3 regions of the Shewanella sp. SM21 genome follow, and region 2 is predicted to be linked to each of the others. Evidence: predicted binding sites of a transcription regulator. Region 2 holds the regulator's gene; each other region holds the start of a gene.
What was found. The regulator NrdR, encoded in region 2, represses ribonucleotide reductase genes. The targets are predictions, from matches to a motif close to AAACACNANATNTNGTGTTT.

Region 1 (7,541 bases), on a different contig from region 2:
GTCCACCAGCACATCAATATAAGCCAACACGGCGCGCTGTTCATCACTCAACTCATCGAGCACATAACCTGTCCACAGCCAAATATCCTTCCCCTTACACTCAGCCTTGACTCGTTTGACGAGCGTCAAAATGGCACTGAGATTGACAGGCAATAAAGGATCTCCGCCCGAAAGCGATAAACCACGGCGCACAATCCGCTGATCATTGAGATCGGCAATAATCCTATCTTCCATCGTCCTATCAAACACATGCCCAGAACGGGGATCCCACGTGCTTTGGTTGTAACAACCGCGGCACTGGTGCTCACAGCCAGAGACAAACAAGGTCGCACGGGTACCTGGGCCATTGACCACATCGATAGGGAAATATTGATGGTAATTCATTGATGGTCACTCATAGTGCATTTCATCTTTTAACACTGACACTCATCCCGTGGCACTATTTGATGCCACGGAATAAGTCTAACAGGCAGAATAAGGTAATAGTGTTACAAGTGTTTGATCCTGCGTTTTACTTCTTCTTGCTTGCCATAATTAAAGGGCCGCGCATCAGGACTGCCTAAGTAACCGCACACACGGCGCGTCACAGAAACCCGACTAGGCTCATGATTGCCACACTTAGGGCAAGTGAACCCTTTACTGGTACAACTAAATTCACCGGTAAAGCCACAGTCGTAGCATTCATCAATTGGCGTGTTAGTGCCATAGTAAGGCACGCGGCTGTAGCTATAATCCCAGACGTTTTCCAGCGCTTCGAGGTTATGCTGCATATTGGGATATTCGCCATAACAAATAAAGCCGCCGTTCGCGATAGCGGGATATGGCTGTTCAAAATCAATTTTATCGTAAGGGTTAACACTTTTTTCCACATCGAGGTGGAAACTATTAGTGTAATAGCCCTTGTCCGTCACCCCTGTGACTAGCCCAAATTGCTTCGCATCCAGTTTACAAAAACGGCTGCAGAGACTCTCACTTGGCGTGCTATACAGACTAAAGCCATAACCTGTTTCGGCCTTCCATGCATCCGTGGCCGCTTTAAGATAGGCTACAATAGCGACGGCTTTTTCCCTCAATTGTGTATCATCAAATACATGGGTTTGGGGGCCATAGAGTGCATTCATGGTTTCATGCAGTCCAATGTAACCGAGTGAAATCGACGCACGGCCATTTTTAAAGATTTGCGCCACATCATCATCAGCGCGCAAGCGTACACCACAGGCGCCTTCCATATAGAGGATAGGTGCCACGCGGGCTTTAACACCGTTCAGTCGCTCAATACGGGTATCCAGTGCTTTACGAGCTAATACTAATCTGTCATCTAAAATGCGATAAAATTCAGCTTCATCGCCATTGGCTTCTAAGGCAATCCGCGGCAGGTTTAAACTGACCACTCCCAAATTATTGCGCCCTTCATGCACAAGCTCGCCATTTTCTTCATAGGTGCCTAAAAAGCTACGGCAGCCCATTGGGGTTTTAAATGAACCGGTCACTTTCTCGACTTGCTCGTAGTTGAGAATGTCGGGATACATGCGCATTGTCGCGCATTTGAGCGCCATCTGTTTTACATCGTAATTGCAATCGCCCGCTTTATGATTAATACCATCGCGAATCGCAAACACTAGCTTAGGGAATACTGCCGTCTTGCGATTTTTACCCAATCCCGCCATCCGCACTTTGAGCATAGATTGCTGAATTAAGCGTGATTCCCACGACGTACCTAAACCAAACCCAAAGGTCACGAACGGTGTTTGGCCATTGGCGGTGTGTAAAGTATTGACCTCATATTCCAAAGACTGGAATGCATCGTGACATTCTTTTTCAGTTTGCGCCGTGGCAAAGGCTTTGGCGTCGGTAATCTTCCAATTCAGGGCAATTTGGTAATGCTTGTCGTAGCTCTTAGCGACAAATGGCGCTAACACTTCATCGATACGGTTGATAGTAGTTCCGCCATAGATATGACTCGCCACTTGGGCAATAATCTGCGCGGTCACCGCTGTCGCTGTTGAAATAGACTTAGGGGTTTCAATTTCGGCATTACCCATTTTAAAGCCGTGGGTCAACATGCCAGCTAAATCAATCAACATGCAGTTAAACATCGGGAAAAACGGAGAGTAATCTAAGTCGTGGTAATGGATCTCGCCCGCTTCATGGGCAGCGACTACATCCTTTGGCAAAATATGACTCTTGGCGTAATGTTTGGCGACTATGCCCGCGAGTAAATCCCGCTGAGTAGGAATGACTTTTGAATCTTTATTAGCATTTTCATTGAGTAAAGCCGCATTGCTTTGCTCAACTAAACCACGGATTTCGAGGTTGAGTTTACTGGTCGCTTCACGGCACACATCTCTGTCGTGGCGGTATTCGATATACACCCGCGCCAGGGACTTGTACGGCCCTTCCATCAGTAAATTCTCAACCGCATCTTGTAGATGGTGGATATCGACTTCAGCTAATGGCGCGACGCTCTGACTGATACACGCTGCCACTGTCGCTGCATAGTCGCCATCCTCTATTCCAACTGAGTTTGCAGCGGCATTCACTGCATCCCTTATCCTTGTTTCATCAAAAGGTGTGCGGCAACCATCACGCTTAATTACGACTGGCATTGTTCAGTTCCTCTCCATCTCGCCTAAAAATTAACACTACATCTAGTGATTTTAAAAGCATAAAACACAATATGTAGAGCATTAGGCTACAATGACGGTAAGGAGTCCATGATCCAGATCATAGTTTTTAGGATGAAATAAAAGAACAAACAAGAACTGCAGCTAGGCCCAATTATCTGAAAATTGCGCCTTGACCTGCTGATTAAACCCAGCTAGTTGAATGCGTGACAATTTGTGTTTATCACGCACTATGGATGTGAATTAACGTTTAGCAAGCGCAAGATAACTACTGAGTTGGCCCGATGCTGACTGATGCGCCCCCATAGATGAGGCGAGTTGCATCATAGATTTTAGCCCCTGCCACTGCTGCTTTTGAGCATCCGTAAGCGGAGGTTCAGAATTCAAATAATCCGTCAATTGGCTAAGGACTTTCGTGGCCTTCTGGGCTAGCACCGGCGACTGAGCATCATCCATATTGGTTAAGACGTTCTTAGCATCAACTAAGGTATTGATAAGAGGATTATTGGGTGATTTTTTAGCTAATGATTTGATTTCATCATCTAAAAAATCTTGCAACGATTGTTTAGTCGGCGTTGTTGTGCTCGGCACTGTAATACCGTTTTTCGATAAACGCTCGAGTTGCACATCCGATAAAATGCCATCTTTTTGTAAGCGCGACACCAATGCGGGAATATCGGCGACGCCAAATTGACCATCGGCAAAAAAATCCTTCGCCATCGATTGAATTTTCTGTGCGCGTTGCGCCCGTGGCGACAGCGCTATCTCATCGGTTTTACCTTTATCGGGTTTGGTAGCATCCGTCTGCGTTTTATTTGTTTCTGTCGTAGTATCGGTTTTAGCCGTGCTCGTCTTTTGGCTATTGGCACCATAAGCATCGGCGATACTGGCACTGCTGCGATTAAGATTAAAGGCATTTAAAATAGAATTCATCGTCAAAAATTCGGCGTCTAAGACTCAATGACGGTTTTAAAGCAAAAACTAAGCCAATCAAGTATTAATCAGTGCAACCCCTGAGTTAATAGCATCACTATGCATAAACTAACTTATATCTAGGACTGTATGTCTTCGATCAAGGCAAGACATTGCCGCCTTAGTAAATCGAGTGCCTCAGCGTCCATCTGCACTTTATCAAGCAAGGTTTGCTTCAAGGCAAGAGCTTCGTGCCTGATACCCTCTCCTTGACTTGTCAGAGTGATCAGCTTTTTCCGCTCATCTTCAATGCAGGCCAAACGCGTGATCAAGCCTTTTACCTCTAATCGCTTAACGATAGGCGTTAGCGTCCCCATATCGAGCTTAGTCGCCGCTGATAGCTGGGTTTGGCTACAGCCGTTTTGACGCCACAGGGTTTGCATCACCAGATATTGAGGGAAAGTTAACTCGTATGCCTCGAGTAGAGGCCGATAAGCACGCACTAATGCATTGCTCGCAGAATATAACGCGAAACAAACATTATCGGATAAACAGAGTGGAGCTTGGCTATGAGTCTGTTTTGTAGCGTCTAGCTCAGGTTGAGGTAAGCAATTCTGCACGTTTAAGCGCCTGTCATTTAAACATAACACTATCTTATCCGATCTGTCCCACCCCATCTAGTTTGCGCGCAAACTATTTGCATTCAATCTTAAAGCCACGTAGAGTTAACATCATTAGTTTGCGCACAAACAAAAAGTGATTTTTTATGAAGAGTATGACTGAAACCCGTGAAATCCATCTAGCTAGTCGCCCAGAAGGCATGCCTACAGCACAGAACTTTACTTTAGTAAATAAAGCGTTAGCACCTCTCGCTGATGGACAAGTGCTGATTAAAAATCTATGGATGTCGGTTGACCCTTACATGCGCGGGCGCATGGTTGATCGCAAGAGTTATGTTCCGCCCTTCGCCTTAAATCAAGTCTTAGAAGGCGGTGCGATTGGTGAAGTTATCGCGTCAAAAAACACCAAGTTCCCGGTTGGTACTAAAGTCAGCAGCATGCTAGGTTGGCGTGAACACGCAGTCACAGATACCGCAGGACTGACAGCTTTACCACTAACTACGCTTGATAATTCACATTTCCTCGGCGTACTCGGAATGCCAGGCATGACAGCTTGGACAGGACTGACTCACATTACAGATTTAAAAGCGGGTGAGACACTGTTCGTTTCCGCAGCCTCTGGCGCAGTAGGTAGCGTAGCCTGCCAAATTGGTAAACTAATAGGTGCTCGTGTAATAGCCTCTGTCGGTTCAGATGAAAAAGCTGAATTATTAAAAAGTTATGGTGTTGATGCGGTCATCAATTACAAGACTTGTGGCAATCTTACCCAAGCGTTGACAAAAGCCGCCCCAGAAGGAATTGACGTGTATTTTGAGAACGTCGGTGGCGAGCATTTAGCCGCAGCGCTGAGCAATATGAAAGATCATGGACGTATCGCTGTTTGCGGTATGATTTCGCAATATAACAACACAACTCCAACACCTGGCCCTGACAACTTAGCCCTAATTGTAATGCGAAAACTCAAGTTAGAAGGTTTTATCGTATCCGAACATTGGGCGCATTATCCTGAGTTCACCGCAAAAATGGCTCAATGGTTAGCGGAAGGCAAAGTCAAAGCAGAACAAACAATTTATCAAGGGCTTGAACAAGCACCTGATGCTTTTATCGGTCTATTTGAAGGTAAGAATCGCGGTAAAATGTTGGTAAAACTAGCCTAAGTCACCAACAAAGCGGTATAAACATCTCAATATGATATAGCAAATAGTCGGTATCGCGAAAGTGATACCGACTTTTGTTTATCTTGCAATCAAACGCTATCTATATGAAAGCTTTTGACTCTACATTTTGCATCATCAGCCTTTCCAGAGCGCAGCTTCAATCAAGTGGGCGACTTTCTCCACCGCCGCTTCGCCGGCGGCAATCGCCTCATCAGCACGATGAAACTCCATAGTGCCGATATTTCCCACCTCTGGCACAATACAAATATCTGGTGGATCGCCCATCAACCGCGCCCGCTTATGTCTTTGCTCTAAAATACCCATAGATTGCGACATCACAGCAATCATCCCCGGATTCGATTTAGTGCCGAGTGAAAACTTATCGGTTAGGTTGCTGACATAATCTCGGCCACGGGCGAATAAATCCATAAAGCCCGTTTCTTGTCGCGCTGGCATATCCATTTCAGCTTGGACAGTCCTTTGGCTGGTCATATTCACGGGTAACACTTGGATACGCCCAGAATGATAACCATATAAATCCACTGCAATCACTACATCAACACCCATGGCACGGCTGACCGAAACAGGAACAGGATTCACTACAGCACCATCGACTAACCAGCGATCTCCTTGTCTGACCGGGGCTAAAATCCCCGGCATGGAGCAAGAGGCCCGTACCGCTTGCCGTAAATCCCCTTCAGTAAACCAAATTTCCTGACCAGAGTATAAGTCAGTCGCGACGGCTGCAAAGGGACGATTGAGATTCTCAATATTCACATCTCCTATACGTGCATGCAGCACATCGAACACCTTGTCTCCGCCGATAAGCCCGCCTTTACGCCATCGAATATCCATCAAGCCAAGCACGTCCCAACTAGAAAAACTGCGCACCCATCTTTCTAACTCGGGTAAATGATCATGGGCGTAAGCGGCCCCCACTAAAGCCCCCACCGAACATCCAGCCACTTTATCGGGCTTAATACCCATGGCAGCTAAACCATTCAATACACCTATATGTGCCCAACCTTTCGCCGCCCCACTACCCAAAGCAATACCTACCGAAGGGGTTGTTCCGTTAGCCATAAATCATTTCTCCTGTAACTCAATGCAGTACACGATAACGTAAAATCCTGCCATATCCACTGTCAATCGGTAAAAACGACACAATTAAGAGGTTGTAACACCAATGTAAATAAATACAATCAACAGAGCATAAATGGCACACTTTCTACATCAATCCGTGCATGAAGCAGAGATAATCACCGATGTGGATAGCTGAGCAAGGGCGATTAAGGCTATAATCTGCCCTTACTAAGATTTAGGGGATATACCTTTGCAATTTACCGATTTTTCTCTGGACCAGCGTCTGCTTCAAAGCATAAAACATATGGGGATCACAGAACCCACCGCCATCCAGGAACAAGCACTGCCTATCGCATTGGCAGGTAAAGATTTAATGGCGTCATCAAAAACGGGCTCAGGTAAAACCTTAGCGTTTTTGTTACCCGCATTGCAAAGAGTCATTTCTACCCGCTCACTGTCGAAACGTGATCCTAGAGTCTTGATTTTATTACCGACCCGCGAACTAGCGCATCAGGTTTATAGTCAGCTTCGCCTGCTTGTCGCCAACACCCAATACAAGGCCATCAGCGTACTGGGCGGTGAAAACTTTAATGACCAAGCCAAAGCCTTAGCGAAAGAACCGCATTTTATTGTCGCGACTCCAGGCCGTATCGCCGATCATTTAGAACAGAAGCATCTTTTTCTCAATGGCTTAGAGTTATTAGTCCTCGATGAAGCCGACCGCATGTTAGATTTAGGCTTTGCCCCGCAGTTAAAAGCCATCAACGATGCAGCCGATCATAAACGTCGTCAAACGCTGATGTTTTCGGCCACGTTAGATCACGACGAAATCAATGATATCGCAGCAACATTACTAAAAAATCCAGCGCACGTGGCGATTGGCGCGGCTCACTCTGAGCATAACGATATTCATCAACGTATCTTTTTATGTGACCACTTAGACCATAAAGAAGCGTTATTAGCCCGTTTGCTCAAAGATGAAACCCATAAACAAGTGATTATTTTTACCGCGACGCGTCCAGATACTGAGCGCTTAGCCGCTAAATTAACCACGCAAGGTTTTGCAACCGCCGCACTCAGCGGTGATTTAAAGCAGGCCGCACGAAACCAAATCATGGACCAATTTGCCCGTGGCCAACAACAAG
Region 2 (7,541 bases):
AAACTTTGGCACTGATCTCAAGCCCTGCATCGGCTGGCATTTGTGGGTATAGCGCCAGCATCTTTTGGATTAATTCGGCTGAATCTTTCGAGGCTTTTGCCGCGATTTCAAAGGCTTTTACATATTCACGGGTAAAACCGATGGCGTGGGTATTAAATCGCGCTTTGCCTAAATAGTGCCCTGGGATCACTGTGGTTGGCAGCAGTTTTTCCATTGCATCTAAATGGGTTAACCATTCCTGACGCTCAGAGGCAGTTTGAGTGTCAGCCATCCAAACATGCGTGTTATCAAATACTTCCACGCCACCTGTTATGGTTTTTGCCGATGGCACCCACAGGAAAGTGTGTTTAGGGTGTTTATCATTAAAACCTTTGATAATCACTTGCTCACCGTCGATAGTAAAAGTGTCACTGTGAATCGCCTTAGGTAACACTAATTCGCTTGGCGCATTATCTTTTAAAATCGGTCCCCAGTAGGCGAGTTTGCCTTCCATTGAGGCTTTAATCGCATCGACTGTGGTTTGAGTCGCGATGATTTGTGCATCGGGGAAATTCTTTTTAATCACGGCTAAACCGAAATAGAAATCAGGATCGCTATGGCTGATATACACCTGAGTCAGCTTTTTACCGCTGGCCTTAATGGTGTCGACCAATGTTTGGGCATCGTTATTTTGAAATTGCGCATCGACTAGCATCATTTCGTGTTCGCCGCTGATAAAGCTCGATGACACGGCAAAGATGCTGTTTTCGCCCGGATTAAAATGGCTCACTTGCAATGGCGCAGCATTGACCGCGCTAAGCCCTGCCAGCAACAAGGTGGCGGCTAGGCTGATTTTAGACGAGGCCTTCAATGTGGCGTTAACTGTGTTACGTATTGCATAGGTCGATGTGTTCATTTGGGGCTCACTTATAGTCACAGGGTGAAAGAGTAAAAGGTTCGATTTAGCATTCATTGATTTGCAGCTGCTGCAAAAAGTGAGTTAAGTATAGGTTGCAATAATCAATAGATAAATGCGAGTATCTGCCCATATTTGTTGCATTAATCGGACGAATGGCTGCCTGTACTATTGCACTCTCAGTTATTAGTTATTAGTTATTAGTTATGTGGGTACGCGAGTATGTCATTGAGCCTTCGAATGATTGAAAGTGAGTGATTGAATGTGAGTGGAGATAAATCATGGATAGACTTGAAGCGGCTAAGGTGTTTGTGACTATTGTTGAGCGCGGCAGCATGATCAGCGCCGCCAATGCCTTAGATATGTCGCGTTCTATGGTGACCCGTTACTTGAGCGAAATGGAAGAATGGTCTGGTGCTAGGTTGCTGCATCGTTCGACACGTAGCCTCAGCTTAACGCCCGCGGGTGAGCAAGTGCTGGACTATTGCCATCGGCTGCTCGAACTGGCTAACGAAGTGCCTGCGGTAAGCCACGCCGCTGTGGCGATTCCGCGGGGATTGCTACGTATTAGTTGCTCCCAGTTTTTGGCGCATCAGATTTTAGCGCCCGTGGTACAGCAATATTTAGCCAGTTATCCGCAGGCGAGCGTGAATTTCCACGTGAGTAGCCAAACCGTCGACTTGGTCGCCGAGCGAATTGATCTGGCTATTCGCATCACCAATGAACTCGATCCCAATCTTATCGCTAGGCGCTTAGGGGAGTGTGAGTCTGTGGTATGCGCCGCACCGAGTTATCTTGCCGCGCGCGCCGCCGTGCTGCATCCCGAGGATTTAACTCAGCATAACTGTTTAACCTATTCCTATTTTGGTGATGTGATGTGGCGGTTTTATAAAACCGATGTAGGGGCGAAACAGGCTCAGGCGCTGAACTCCGATCCTACGTTAAACCAAGGCCAGGCGTTTAATGTGCCTGTGAATGGGAATTTTAGCGCCAATGATTCCATGGTGGTGCTCAATGCTACGCTGGAAGGCGAGGGGATTGCGATGCAACCGCTATGGGCGGCGAAACCCTATTTAGACTCGGGTCAGCTAGTGCCTTTATTAACTGAGTTTAAACCTCAGTCCCTCGGTGTGTATGGCGTGTATCAATCCCGCAAACACATGCAACCTGCACTTAGAGTGATGATGGACATGCTGGTGGCCTACTTTGCCAGCTTGAATTGAAATAGTGCCAGTTTGAAATAGCGCCAAAGTCTACGGCACTCATAGCGTAACTGGATGCCATAAAAAAGGAGCTTAACCCTTTCGAGCTAAACTCCTCAGATTTACACTTGTCTAGATTCTAGATTCTAGATTCTAGATTCTAGATTCTAGATTCTAGATTCTAGATTCTAGATTCTAGATTTACTTTATCATGCGCTTGTATTTCAAGCGGTGTGGCTCAACCACATCGGCGCCATAGGTGTTCTTCAACCATGCCGAATATTCGGTGTAGTTACCTTCGTAGAAGTTCACTTGACCTTCGTCGCGGTAATCCAGAATGTGGGTCGCGATACGGTCGAGGAACCAACGGTCATGCGAAATCACCATAGCGCAACCTGGGAATTCTAGAATCGCTTCTTCCAGTGCGCGCAGGGTTTCAACGTCTAAATCGTTGGTGGGTTCGTCGAGTAATAATACGTTACCGCCTGCTTGCAGCAGTTTGGCTAAATGCACTCGGTTACGTTCACCACCCGACAGAGTGCCGATAACTTTTTGCTGATCGCCACCACGGAAGTTGAAGCGGCCTACATAGGCGCGGCTCGGGATTTCCATGTTGTTGATACGCATGATGTCTTGACCACCGGAGATTTCTTCCCAAATGGTGTTCTTATCATTCATCGAATCGCGGAACTGCTCAACCGATGCCAGTTGCACTGTATCACCCAGCTCAATGCTGCCGCTGTCTGGCTTTTCTGCGCCGGATAACATGCGGAACAGGGTTGATTTACCCGCGCCGTTGGCACCGATAATACCGACGATAGCGCCCTTAGGCACAGAGAACGACAGGTTGTCGATCAATACGCGGTCACCGTAAGATTTGGTCAGGTTATTCACTTCAATAACCTTGTCACCTAAACGTGGTCCGGGCGGAATGAACAGCTCGTTGGTTTCGTTACGTTTTTGGTAATCGTTAGTGTTCAGCTCTTCAAAGCGCGCCATACGGGCTTTGCCCTTAGACTGACGGCCTTTGGCGCCTTGACGTACCCATTCCAATTCTTTGGCAATGGTCTTTTGGCGAGCGCTTTCGGTGGCTGATTCTTGCTTCAGACGGGCATCTTTCTGCTCAAGCCATGAAGAATAGTTACCTTCCCACGGAATACCTTCACCGCGGTCGAGTTCTAAAATCCAGCCAGCGGCATTGTCGAGGAAGTATCTGTCGTGGGTAATCGCGACCACAGTACCAGCATATTCCTGCAGGAAGTGCTCAAGCCACGCCACAGATTCAGCATCCAAGTGGTTGGTGGGTTCGTCCAGTAACAGCATTTCTGGCTTTTCAAGCAGCAAACGACAAATCGCTACGCGGCGACGTTCACCACCGGATAACACTTCGATTTTTTCATCCCAATCTGGCAGACGCAGGGCGTTGGCGGCGCGCTCAAGGACGTACTCTAAATTATGGGCATCTTGGGCTTGGATAATGGCTTCGAGTTCGCCTTGCTCTTTCGCAAGGGCGTCGAAATCGGCATCCGGCTCGGCGTATGCGGCATAAACGGCATCGAGGCGAGTCAGGGCATTTTTTGCCTCTGCTACCGCTTCTTCAATCGCTTCACGCACGGTTTGATTCGGATCGAGTTTAGGTTCCTGCGGCAGGTAACCGATTTTCAATCCCGGCATTGGGCGCGCTTCACCTTCAATTTCGGTGTCGATACCCGCCATAATGCGCAGTAGTGTCGACTTACCTGAACCGTTGAGGCCGAGTACGCCAATTTTGGCGCCGGGGAAAAAGCTTAAAGAAATATCTTTAAGGATCTGCTTCTTAGGCGGAACAATTTTACCCACCCGCAGCATGCTGTAAACAAACTGAGCCATTTTTCTCTATCTTAAGTGACTAATGATGCGGCTAATTCTACTCGATTGCGCGCCGAACTCAACTCGACAATGAGCCAAGTTCAAGCACTATCTGCAGGAATTTCATGTTTCAAATACTGGGATTGTGACCGCGTTCCGAGTAGAATACCGCGCAACCCTACCTATAAGAATTGGCAGCTGGAGTAAGCAATGCTGAAAAAAGATATGAATATCGCAGATTATGATCCGGAACTGTTTAAGGCAATTCAGAATGAAACTCTGCGTCAAGAAGAGCATATTGAGCTGATTGCTTCTGAAAACTACACCAGTCCACGCGTGATGGAAGCGCAAGGTTCACAGTTAACCAATAAGTACGCTGAAGGCTATCCAGGCAAGCGTTACTATGGTGGTTGTGAGTATGTGGACGTAGTTGAAACCTTAGCGATTGAACGTGCGAAAGAACTGTTTGGCGCAACTTACGCTAACGTACAACCTCATTCAGGTTCACAGGCAAACAGCGCGGTTTACATGGCATTGTTAAAACCTGGCGATACCGTACTGGGCATGAACTTAGCCCACGGTGGTCACTTGACCCACGGTTCACCGGTTAACTTCTCTGGCAAACTGTACAACATCATTCCTTATGGTATCGACGAGTCTGGCAAAATTGACTATGACGAGATGGAGCGTATTGCCTTAGAACATAAGCCTAAGATGATGATCGGCGGTTTCTCTGCCTATTCAGGTATCGTTGATTGGGCAAAAATGCGTGAAATCGCAGACAAAATCGGTGCTTATTTATTTGTCGACATGGCGCACGTTGCCGGTCTTATTGCTGCGGGCGTTTATCCAAACCCAGTACCACACGCGCACGTTGTGACATCTACGACCCACAAAACCTTAGCGGGTCCCCGTGGTGGCGTGATCCTATCTGCTGCTGACGATGAAGACTTGTACAAAAAGTTGAACTCTGCGGTATTCCCAGGCGGTCAAGGTGGCCCATTGATGCACGTTATCGCAGGTAAAGCGGTTGCGTTCAAAGAAGCCCTAGAGCCAGAATTTAAAGTGTACCAACAGCAAGTGGTTAATAACGCTAAAGCTATGGTTGAAGTGTTCCTTGAGCGCGGTTACAAAATCGTCTCTGGCGGAACCAGCAACCACTTAATGCTAGTTGACCTGATTGGTCGTGACTTAACGGGTAAAGAAGCCGATGCCGCTTTAGGTAGCGCTAACATTACTGTGAACAAAAACTCAGTGCCAAATGACCCACGTTCACCCTTTGTGACCTCAGGTGTGCGTATCGGTACGCCAGCCATTACGCGTCGCGGCTTTAAAGAAGCGGAATCGAAAGAGCTGACGGGCTGGATTTGTGACATCCTTGATGATGCGAACAATCCTGCTGTGATTGAACGTGTGAAAGGCCAAGTATTGGCACTTTGCGCACGTTTCCCTGTTTACGGCTAATTTGCCTATGCATCTACGCTTAGTAGATGAAGGGCCGAGATTGATCGCCGACTGACTTGATACTTATCACATCAGGTACTTAGCATCAGGCACTTAACATCAAGTAGTTAACATTAGGTTGTTAAGCTCAGGTAGTTAACCTCAGCCCATAAATAGGATAAAATCCCATGGCCGCATCTTGCGGCCATTTTTATTGGTAACATCTTAGGCTTAAATCCATTGCGTTTGACTGAGATTTAACAGGTAAAGCCATTAACGCTTTACCACCATTCACTGGCAGGAGGCTCAATGCATTGTCCATTTTGCAGCGCGACAGATACTAAAGTCATCGATTCCCGATTAGTGGCAGAAGGCCACCAAGTGCGCCGTCGCCGAGAATGCACCGAATGTCATGAAAGATTTACCACCTTCGAAGGCGCCGAATTAGTCATGCCTAGGGTGATTAAGCGCGATGGTTCACGCCAACCCTTCGATGAAGAAAAACTCCAAGGTGGCATGTTGCGCGCCGTTGAAAAACGCCCCGTATCTATGGATGAAATCGAGCAAGCACTCAGCAAAATCAAGTCGACTCTGCGCGCCACGGGAGAGCGGGAAGTGCCGTCAGAAATGGTCGGTAACTTAATGATGGAGCAATTGATGAGCCTAGATAAAGTCGCCTACATTCGTTTCGCTTCTGTGTACCGTGCCTTCGAAGACGTGTCTGAATTTGGCGAAGCCATCGCCAAACTGCAAAAGTAGTCATTGAGTTTTGTCGCCGACAAGGCAGACGTGCAGTTGCTAACAGCATGAAAAACAGATTTTATAAGACTGGTGAAAGCCGAAACCTTTAACAACAGGGTTGAACATGAGCTTGAACATAAGTTGGTCCGTACTCGATACCCAAATGATGAGCCGCGCGATTCAATTGGCGCGCAAAGGCTTTTACACCACGAGACCCAATCCCAGTGTGGGCTGCGTTATCGTTAAAGATAACCAAATCATTGGTGAAGGTTATCATCAAAAAGCGGGTGAACCCCACGCCGAAGTGCATGCGCTACGTATGGCTGGCGAACGCGCCCGCGGCGCAACGGCCTATGTCACTTTAGAGCCCTGCAGCCATTATGGCCGCACGCCGCCCTGCGCCTTGGCGCTGATCAATATTGGCGTTAAACGCGTAGTCGTGGCGGTGGAAGATCCTAATCCGCAAGTAGGTGGTCGCGGTATTCAAATGCTGCGTGACGCCGGTATTGAAGTGGATGTGGGATTACATCGCGATGAAGCCTATGCCTTGAATTTAGGCTTTATGAAGCGCATGGAATCGGGTTTACCCAGAGTCACAGTCAAATTAGCCGCGAGTCTCGATGGTAAAACCGCGCTGTCTAACGGTGTGTCTAAATGGATAACCGGTCCAGAATCTCGTCGCGACGTGCAGCGATTACGTTTACGTTCCTGCGCGCTAGTCACGGGGATCGAAACCATATTGGCAGACGATCCTTCGCTCAATGTGCGTTATCAAGAGCTTGGTGGCTTAAAAGACAGTCTAACCGAAGCGCAACTGTTGCAGCCATTAAGGGTGATACTCGACAGCCGCGCCCGTTTGCCGTTATCCGCCGCCTGCTTAGCTATCGTATCGCCGATACTCTTGGTCTCGACCGTGGCTTATCCTGCAGAGTTTCAAACACAATTGCCCTCCCATGTGAGTTGCCTCGTGTTACCTGCAATTGCAGGTCGCGTCTCATTGCCTGAACTATTAAGCTATTTAGGCCAAAGCTGTAATCACGTGTTGGTGGAAGCGGGTGCAACCTTAGCGGGCGCATTTTTAGCAGAGGGGCTTGCCGATGAGTTAGTGCTGTACCAAGCGATGAAAATCCTCGGTGGGTATGGGCGTAATCTGCTGCAATTGCCCGATTATCAAACCATGGCACACATTCCTGCACTAATTTTGGTAGATGAGCGCAAATTAGGGCCAGATACCCGTTTAACTTTGAGCGTTATGCTTGATACCTCTTTATCTAAATCGAATTGGAGCAAGATAACCGTTTAACCTTGAGTCTTATGCCTTATTACTTCTTTATTTAATTAAGTGAGTTAACCATGTTTACTGGGATTATTGAAGCCGTTGGCACCCTGCGCAAACTGGAGCGTAAAGGCGA
Region 3 (7,541 bases), on a different contig from region 2:
CGTTAGGTGTTTGACAGAAGGTAGAGTAGGCCATGGTGCTATTTTTCCAATGGATAGGGATCCACTCAATCGGGATCCCTATAAAACCGTTAACGTTAAAGTTAAAGACTAGATTTTACATGCGCCGCCGGCGCAACCGTCATCTTCTTTCTCTAAATTGGTGATGTCATCGTGTGAATCCGACGCACCATCGCGAGTGTTATGGTAGTAAAGCGTTTTAACACCTAACTTGTAAGCATTGAGCAAATCTTTCAGCAGGGTTTGCATGGGTACTTTACGGCCTTCAAAACGTGAAGGATCGTAGTTAGTGTTAGCAGAAATCGCTTGGTCAACGAATTTCTGCATAATACCCACTAACTGTAAGTAACCGTCGTTGCTTGGCATTTTCCACAGCAATTCATAGCTATCTTTCAGTGTATCGAAATCAGGTACCACTTGTTTTAGCTGACCGTCTTTGCTCGATTTCACGCTGATAAGGCCACGTGGTGGCTCAATACCATTGGTCGCATTGGAGATTTGCGACGAGGTTTCTGATGGCATTAATGCCGACAGCGTCGAGTTACGCAGGCCATATTGCTTGATATCGCTACGCAGTGATTCCCAGTCTAAGTGCAATGGTTCGGCACAAATTTTATCCAAATCACGTTTGTAGGTATCAATTGGCAAAATACCTTGAGAGTAAGTGGTCTCGTGGAATAACGGACACGCACCTTGCTCTTTGGCTAAGTTCATTGAGGCTTTCAGTAAATAGTACTGAATCGCTTCGAAGGTTCTGTGGGTTAAAGCGTTCGCACTACCATCGGAATACTTCATGCCGTTTTTCGCTAAATAGTTAGCGAAGTTGATCACGCCTATGCCTAAGGTACGGCGATTCATCGAGGCGATTTGCGCGGCTTTGATAGGGTAATCTTGATAGTCCAATAGATTATCCAGTGCGCGTACGGCGAGGTCGGCTAATGGCTCAATATCAGATAACTCTTTGATAGAACCTAAGTTAAGTGCTGACAGCGTACAAAGCGCGATTTCACCTTCTGGATCATCGATGTTGTTTAATGGTTTAGTCGGCAGGGCGATTTCAAGACACAGGTTAGACTGTCTGATCGGCGCGACTTTTGAATCAAACGGGCTGTGAGTGTTGCAGTGATCCACGTTCTGAATGTAGATACGGCCCGTTGAAGCGCGCTCTTGCATCATCAGTGAAAACAGCTCAACGGCTTTTATGGTTTTCTTACGAATGCTGCTGTCTTGCTCATATTGCACATATAAACGTTCGAATTCGTTTTGATCTTCAAAGAAAGCATCGTACAAGCCAGGTACGTCAGATGGGCTAAATAAACTAATGTTTTCGCCTTTGATCAGACGTTGATACATGACTTTGTTCAGCTGCACACCGTAGTCTAAATGACGGATACGGTTGTCTTCGACGCCGCGGTTATTTTTCAATACCAGCAGAGATTCGACTTCTAAGTGCCAAATAGGGTAGAACAGGGTCGCAGCACCGCCACGCACGCCGCCTTGAGAACACGACTTCACTGCGGTTTGGAAATACTTATAGAAAGGTAAGCAACCTGTGTGGAAGGCTTCACCACCACGAATTGGGCTACCTAAGGCGCGAATACGACCGGCGTTAATACCGATACCCGCACGTTGGCTGACGTATTTCACGATAGACGAAGCGGTCGCGTTGATGGAATCTAAGCTGTCACCACATTCGATCAGTACGCAAGAGCTAAACTGACGCGTTGGGGTGCGCACACCGGCCATAATTGGCGTTGGCAGCGACAGTTTAAAAGTTGATACCGCGTCATAGAAATCTTTAACGTATTTCAGGCGCGTCTCTTTTGGATAACGGGCAAACAAGCAAGCCGCAACCAAAATGTAAAGGAACTGTGCGCTCTCATAGATTTCGTGGGTAACACGGTTTTGAACTAAATACTTGCCTTCCAGCTGTTTTACTGCAGCGTAGGAAAAATCCATATCGCGCCAGTGGTCGATATAGGTATCCATCACATCCAGCTCTTCGCGGGTGTAATCTCTTAAAATGTGTTGATCGTATTTACCCAGCTCAACCAACTTAGTCACGTGAGCATACAATGCGGGCGGCTCGAACTGACCGAAGGCCTTCTTACGCAAATGAAACACCGCTAAACGGGCAGCAAGGAACTGATAGTCTGGTGATTCTGGAGAAATTAAATCCGCCGCAGCCTTGATAATGGTTTCATGGATAGCTTCGGTTGGGATGCCATCGAAAAACTGTAGGTGCGAGCGAAGTTCAACTTCAGAAACAGAAACGTTTTTTAATCCCTTGGCTGCCCAAGTAATTACGCGGTGTATTTTTTCGAGATCGATATTCTCACGATCGCCACAGCGTTTTGTGACTGTCATAGTGCTATTCATTTGGAGATAGGCCTTGGTTCTTATATGTATTTAGGTGAGCAAAATCACCGTACGTATCCTTGTAAAACAATCAATAATCGTCCCTTAAATACAGCTGACTGGTTAAAAACGAGTCAATTAAGCGGCGAGCTTCTAGTGTGTCTGATTGTTACCTATACACAAGATATGGTGTTTTAAATTATATGGGATACAAGATAGTGAGGTTTGCCCCTATTTGCAAGTCTGAATTCAGGGGACATCTTGTGGATAACGTGAGGATAAAATTTTGCGTTAGTAACGACTAACCTTGAAGCTCAATTTCAGGTTAGCGTGTCACACTCATGGGGGATTTTTAGGCGATCCTTTTCTTTAGATCGCGATCGCTCACGAGTGCCGATCTTTTATCCGCCTGACTTTTTCCGTGGGTCATAAATAGTATGCTGACACACTGATGTTCGTCAGTGAAGTTACGTATTGGATGCCTTATTCGTGAGCATTGTAGGCGCTGTTTTTGGTTGATGTTGTTAAGCCAATGCTTCGATTAGTGCTTGATGTAGCTCAGTTGGGCTCGCAAAATGCGCGTGCGCTGGCCATTGCAACGGCTTGTCGTTCACGCCCAGATAACCCCATAGGGCCACGCCGCCTAACATGCCAGCAGCCTTGGCCGCGAGCAGATCTCGCTCGGCATCCCCAAGATACAAAATGTGCTCTGGAGCACAGTTCAGTTGTTGTGCGCCTAACAGCATAGGTGCAGTGTGGGGTTTTGGGTGTTTTGTAGAATCGCCACTGATGATAACGGGCATACGCAAGTGTAAATTCAGTTTTCGCAATAAGGGACGGGTAAAGCGCGCAGGCTTGTTGGTGATCACCCCAAACGGCAGCTGAGTTAACTCGAGCCAATCGAGTAATGCTGCTATGCCTGTAAATAGCGCACAATGATCGCCATTTATACGCTGATAGTGGGCGAGCAACCCTTGCTGTACTTGAGACCGAAGATCTTCTGCCGCATCAGGGATCGCGGCATCGACTAAGGCAAAACTGCCGTGGGATGCGGCGTAGCGCATGGCCGCTAACGGCTGCGCGGCGATGCCGACGTCTTGAAGACTTAAATTGAGGGCTTGCACCAGATCCGGCGCGGTATCGGCTAAGGTGCCATCGAGATCGAACAGTACGCCTTTGATCTGTGCCAGACTCATATTAATCAACCTTACGCGTCGCTATCATGTAATTCACATCAACCTTAGGCGTGTACTTAAAAATGCCCGTCAATGGGTTGTAGCTTACCCCTAAGGCATCGGTACAGATAAGATCGGTATTATCTACTAGCTCAATCAGCTCCGAAGGCTTAATGAATTTTTTATGCTCGTGGGTGCCAACTGGCAGCATTTTTAGCAAATATTCCGCACCTAAAATGGTGTGCACGTAGGATTTAATGTTGCGGTTGATGGTGGAGAAAAACACATGACCACCGGGTTTGACCATGTCACAGCATGCTTTAATCACAGATTGTGGATCGGGTACATGTTCGAGCATTTCCATGCAGGTCACCACATCGTAATAGGCTTGATGATCTTGGCTGTGGGCCTCGGCAGTATTTTTTACATAATTAATGCTCACGCCTGTTTCGAGGGCATGTAGGCGGGCGACTTCTAAGGGCTCATCACCCATATCTAAGCCATCAACCTCGGCGCCGATGCGGGCCATGCTTTCAGACAATATGCCGCCACCACAGCCGACATCGAGCACTTTCTTGCCGAAAATACCGCCTGCGGTTTGATCGATATAGTTTAAGCGCAGCGGGTTTAATAGATGCAGCGGCTTAAATTCGCCGTTGAGATCCCACCAAGTTTCGGCCATACGTTCAAACTTTGCGATTTCCTGTGGGTCTACATTGGTATTCTGATGCATGCTATTACCTGAAGAAGCTGTATTGTGCGGCTATTATAACGACTATGTTTGATAAACAAAGTGCTCGACTGAGCTAAGCCCTTGTGGTCGAGTGAATTTTCAGCAGTTATCTGCTTTTATGTTAATTGTTGTGCTCCGTATCGACCTTTTACTTTATCCCTTTGACGATTTTTCCTCATCGTAAGCCGTGAATTTCAACGCTTGTTTATCGCACAAACGACCAAATTGACAGTGTTTTCATCTATTAAGCCACCAGACTCTCAATTCGATAATGATAGGTCTGGCGACATTAAATAACTGTGTTAGAATGCCAAATCACGTTTTTGGGCTAGGCAATGATACGGATTATACGTTGTCAGCTATTTTTCAGGGGAACGAGCAGTTTATGACTGATCTGGCATCATCTATTTCGCCAATTAATATCGAAGACGAACTAAAGAATTCGTACCTTGATTACGCCATGAGCGTTATCGTGGGACGTGCATTACCAGACGTGCGCGACGGCTTAAAGCCGGTTCATCGCCGCGTTCTGTTTGCCATGAGTGAATTGAAGAACGATTGGAACAAGCCTTACAAAAAATCAGCCCGTGTGGTCGGTGACGTCATCGGTAAATATCACCCCCATGGTGATTCTGCTGTTTATGACACTATCGTCCGTATGGCCCAGCCATTCTCACTGCGTTACACCTTAGTAGACGGCCAAGGTAACTTCGGTTCGGTCGACGGTGACTCAGCGGCGGCAATGCGTTATACCGAAATCCGTATGGATAAGTTAGCGCACCAATTACTAGCTGATCTTGAAAAAGAGACAGTGGATTTCGTCCCTAACTACGACGGTACAGAACAGATCCCAGCTGTATTACCTACACGCGTACCTAACCTGTTAATTAACGGTTCATCGGGTATTGCGGTAGGTATGGCAACCAACATCCCACCACACAACCTAACGGAAGTTGTGAAAGGCTGTTTGGCATTGATTGAAGAGCCTTCACTGTCGATTGAACAGTTGATGGAATACATTCCAGGTCCGGATTTCCCCACTGCAGCGATTATCAACGGCCGTAAAGGCATTATTGATGCCTATAAAACTGGCCGTGGCCGCGCGATCATGCGTGCTCTGGCAGATGTGGAAACCGAAGATAATGGCCGTGAGCGTATAATCGTCACTGAAATCCCATATCAAGTAAACAAAGCCCGTTTAATCGAGAAGATTGCCGAGCTGGTTAAAGATAAAAAGCTTGAAGGGATCAGCGGCCTACGCGACGAGTCTGATAAAGACGGTATGCGTATCGTTATCGAAATTAAGCGCGGTGAAGTGGGCGAGGTTGTACTAAATAACCTTTATGCTCAAACGCAAATGCAGTGTTCTTTCGGGATTAACATGGTGGCCCTGACCAATGGGCAGCCTAAACTGTTTAACCTTAAAGAAATGCTCGAATGCTTTATTCTGCATCGCCGTGAAGTGGTGACGCGTCGTACCGTATTTGAACTGCGTAAAGCCCGTGAGCGTGCCCATATTTTGGAAGCGCTGGCGGTTGCACTGGCTAACATTGACCCGATTATTGCACTGATCAAAGCCTCACCAACGCCTGCGGATGCCAAAGTGAAATTGGTTGAGCAAGGTTGGGAATTAGGCCACGTTCAAGGCATGCTGGAAAAAGCGGGCGATGACGCCGCGCGTCCAGAGTGGTTAGAGCCACAATATGGTATTCGTGACGGTCAATACTTCCTGACTGAGCAACAAGCTCAGGCCATTCTGGAACTGCGTTTACACCGTTTAACCGGTCTTGAACACGATAAGATCATCGCCGAATACGAAGAATTACTCGAATTTATCGCGGGTCTGCTGTTTATTTTGCGCAGTCCTGAGCGTTTGATGGAAGTCATCAAGGAAGAATTAGTTCAAATCCTTGAAGAATATGGTGATGCGCGCCGTACCGTGATCAATGCCAACGAAGTCGATATGAGTCTTGAAGACTTGATCAACGAAGAAGACGTTGTAGTAACACTGTCGCACTTAGGTTATGCCAAGTATCAACCGTTGACCGATTACCAAGCCCAGCGCCGTGGTGGTAAAGGTAAAGCGGCCACCAAAGTGAAAGACGAAGATTTCGTCGAGAAGCTGTTAGTTGCCAATACCCATGACACCATTTTGTGCTTCTCTGATTTTGGTAAGATGTACTGGCTCAAAGTGTATCAACTGCCATTAGCGAGCCGTACAGCCCGTGGTCGTCCAATTGTTAACTTGCTGCCGTTATCCGATGGCGAGCGCATTACTGCGATTCTGCCAGTACGTGAATACGCGGCTGACAAGTACATCATCATGGCGACCTCACACGGTACTGTGAAGAAAACCGCACTAACTGCTTATAGCAATCCACGTGCAAACGGTATTATCGCCGTTAACCTCAAAGACGGTGACCAACTGATCGGTGTCGATATCACTAACGGTGATGACGAAATCATGTTGTTCTCGAACGAAGGTAAAGTGGTTCGCTTTGGTGAGAAAGTACGTGATTCTGAAACTGGCGAAGTGAAAACCGATCCTGAAACCGGTGAAGAAGTCTTGTCCTTACGTCCTATGGGCCGTACTGCAACAGGCGTTCGTGGTATCCGTTTAGAAGAAGGTCAGAAAGTCGTGTCGCTTATTGTACCCAAAGGCGATGGCGCGATTCTGACTGTGACTGAAAACGGTTACGGTAAACGGACGCAACTGTCTGAATATCCTGCGAAGAGCCGTGCGACTAAAGGTGTGGTTTCAATCAAGGTGAGCGAACGTAATGGCGCTGTTGTTGGGGCTGTTCAAGTCGGTCTTAACGACGAACTTATGCTCATCAGTGATAAAGGTACCTTAGTGCGTACACCTGCGAGCGGCGTGTCTATCATTGGCCGTAACACTCAAGGTGTAACGATTATCCGTACTGCGGGCGACGAGAAAGTGGTCGGCCTACAACGTATCGACGAAATCCAAACTGAAGAAGATGAAGTCGAGCTGGATGAAAACGGTTTACCGATTGTTCCTGTCATTATCGAAGGCGAATTAGCCGACGAGGCGCTTGAAGAAGCGCTGGATGACGAAGAAGAGTTGGACGAAGATGAAGACGAACTTGCTGATGATGAGCAAGACGAAGAGTAATTAAGTGTCATATTAACGAGCGTCCAATTGGACGCTCGTTTTTTTAATGGCATTGATGTTGATAGCATTGTTCGTTTTAGAATGGTTTCGTATTTATCAATACCTACATCATGGTTGGGAT

Region 1: a site for NrdR is predicted at 2,638-2,657, ahead of nrdD (anaerobic ribonucleoside-triphosphate reductase). Genes of this name have one in related genera too.
Region 3: a site for NrdR is predicted at 2,552-2,571, ahead of nrdA (class 1a ribonucleoside-diphosphate reductase subunit alpha). Genes of this name have one in related genera too.

What each region holds. Positions count from the first base shown of each region.
Region 1 is NZ_JAKKRL010000007.1:208,479-216,019, forward strand. Features, by position in the region: gene nrdG (anaerobic ribonucleoside-triphosphate reductase-activating protein) at 1-384, opposite strand, end outside; gene nrdD (anaerobic ribonucleoside-triphosphate reductase) at 489-2,606, opposite strand; gene L5L94_RS11435 (hypothetical protein) at 2,868-3,557, opposite strand; gene L5L94_RS11440 (MarR family winged helix-turn-helix transcriptional regulator) at 3,677-4,156, opposite strand; gene L5L94_RS11445 (NADP-dependent oxidoreductase) at 4,303-5,313, shown strand; gene rssA (patatin-like phospholipase RssA) at 5,449-6,396, opposite strand; gene L5L94_RS11455 (DEAD/DEAH box helicase) at 6,647-7,541, shown strand, end outside.
Region 2 is NZ_JAKKRL010000004.1:43,779-51,319, forward strand. Features, by position in the region: gene L5L94_RS06335 (MBL fold metallo-hydrolase) at 1-895, opposite strand, end outside; gene L5L94_RS06340 (LysR family transcriptional regulator) at 1,177-2,118, shown strand; gene ettA (energy-dependent translational throttle protein EttA) at 2,299-3,966, opposite strand; gene glyA (serine hydroxymethyltransferase) at 4,156-5,409, shown strand; gene nrdR (transcriptional regulator NrdR) at 5,698-6,147, shown strand; gene ribD (bifunctional diaminohydroxyphosphoribosylaminopyrimidine deaminase/5-amino-6-(5-phosphoribosylamino)uracil reductase RibD) at 6,254-7,432, shown strand; gene L5L94_RS06365 (riboflavin synthase) at 7,483-7,541, shown strand, end outside.
Region 3 is NZ_JAKKRL010000002.1:424,358-431,898, reverse strand. Features, by position in the region: gene nrdB (class Ia ribonucleoside-diphosphate reductase subunit beta) at 1-34, opposite strand, end outside; gene nrdA (class 1a ribonucleoside-diphosphate reductase subunit alpha) at 109-2,397, opposite strand; gene L5L94_RS04005 (HAD family hydrolase) at 2,901-3,572, opposite strand; gene ubiG (bifunctional 2-polyprenyl-6-hydroxyphenol methylase/3-demethylubiquinol 3-O-methyltransferase UbiG) at 3,574-4,284, opposite strand; gene gyrA (DNA gyrase subunit A) at 4,670-7,420, shown strand.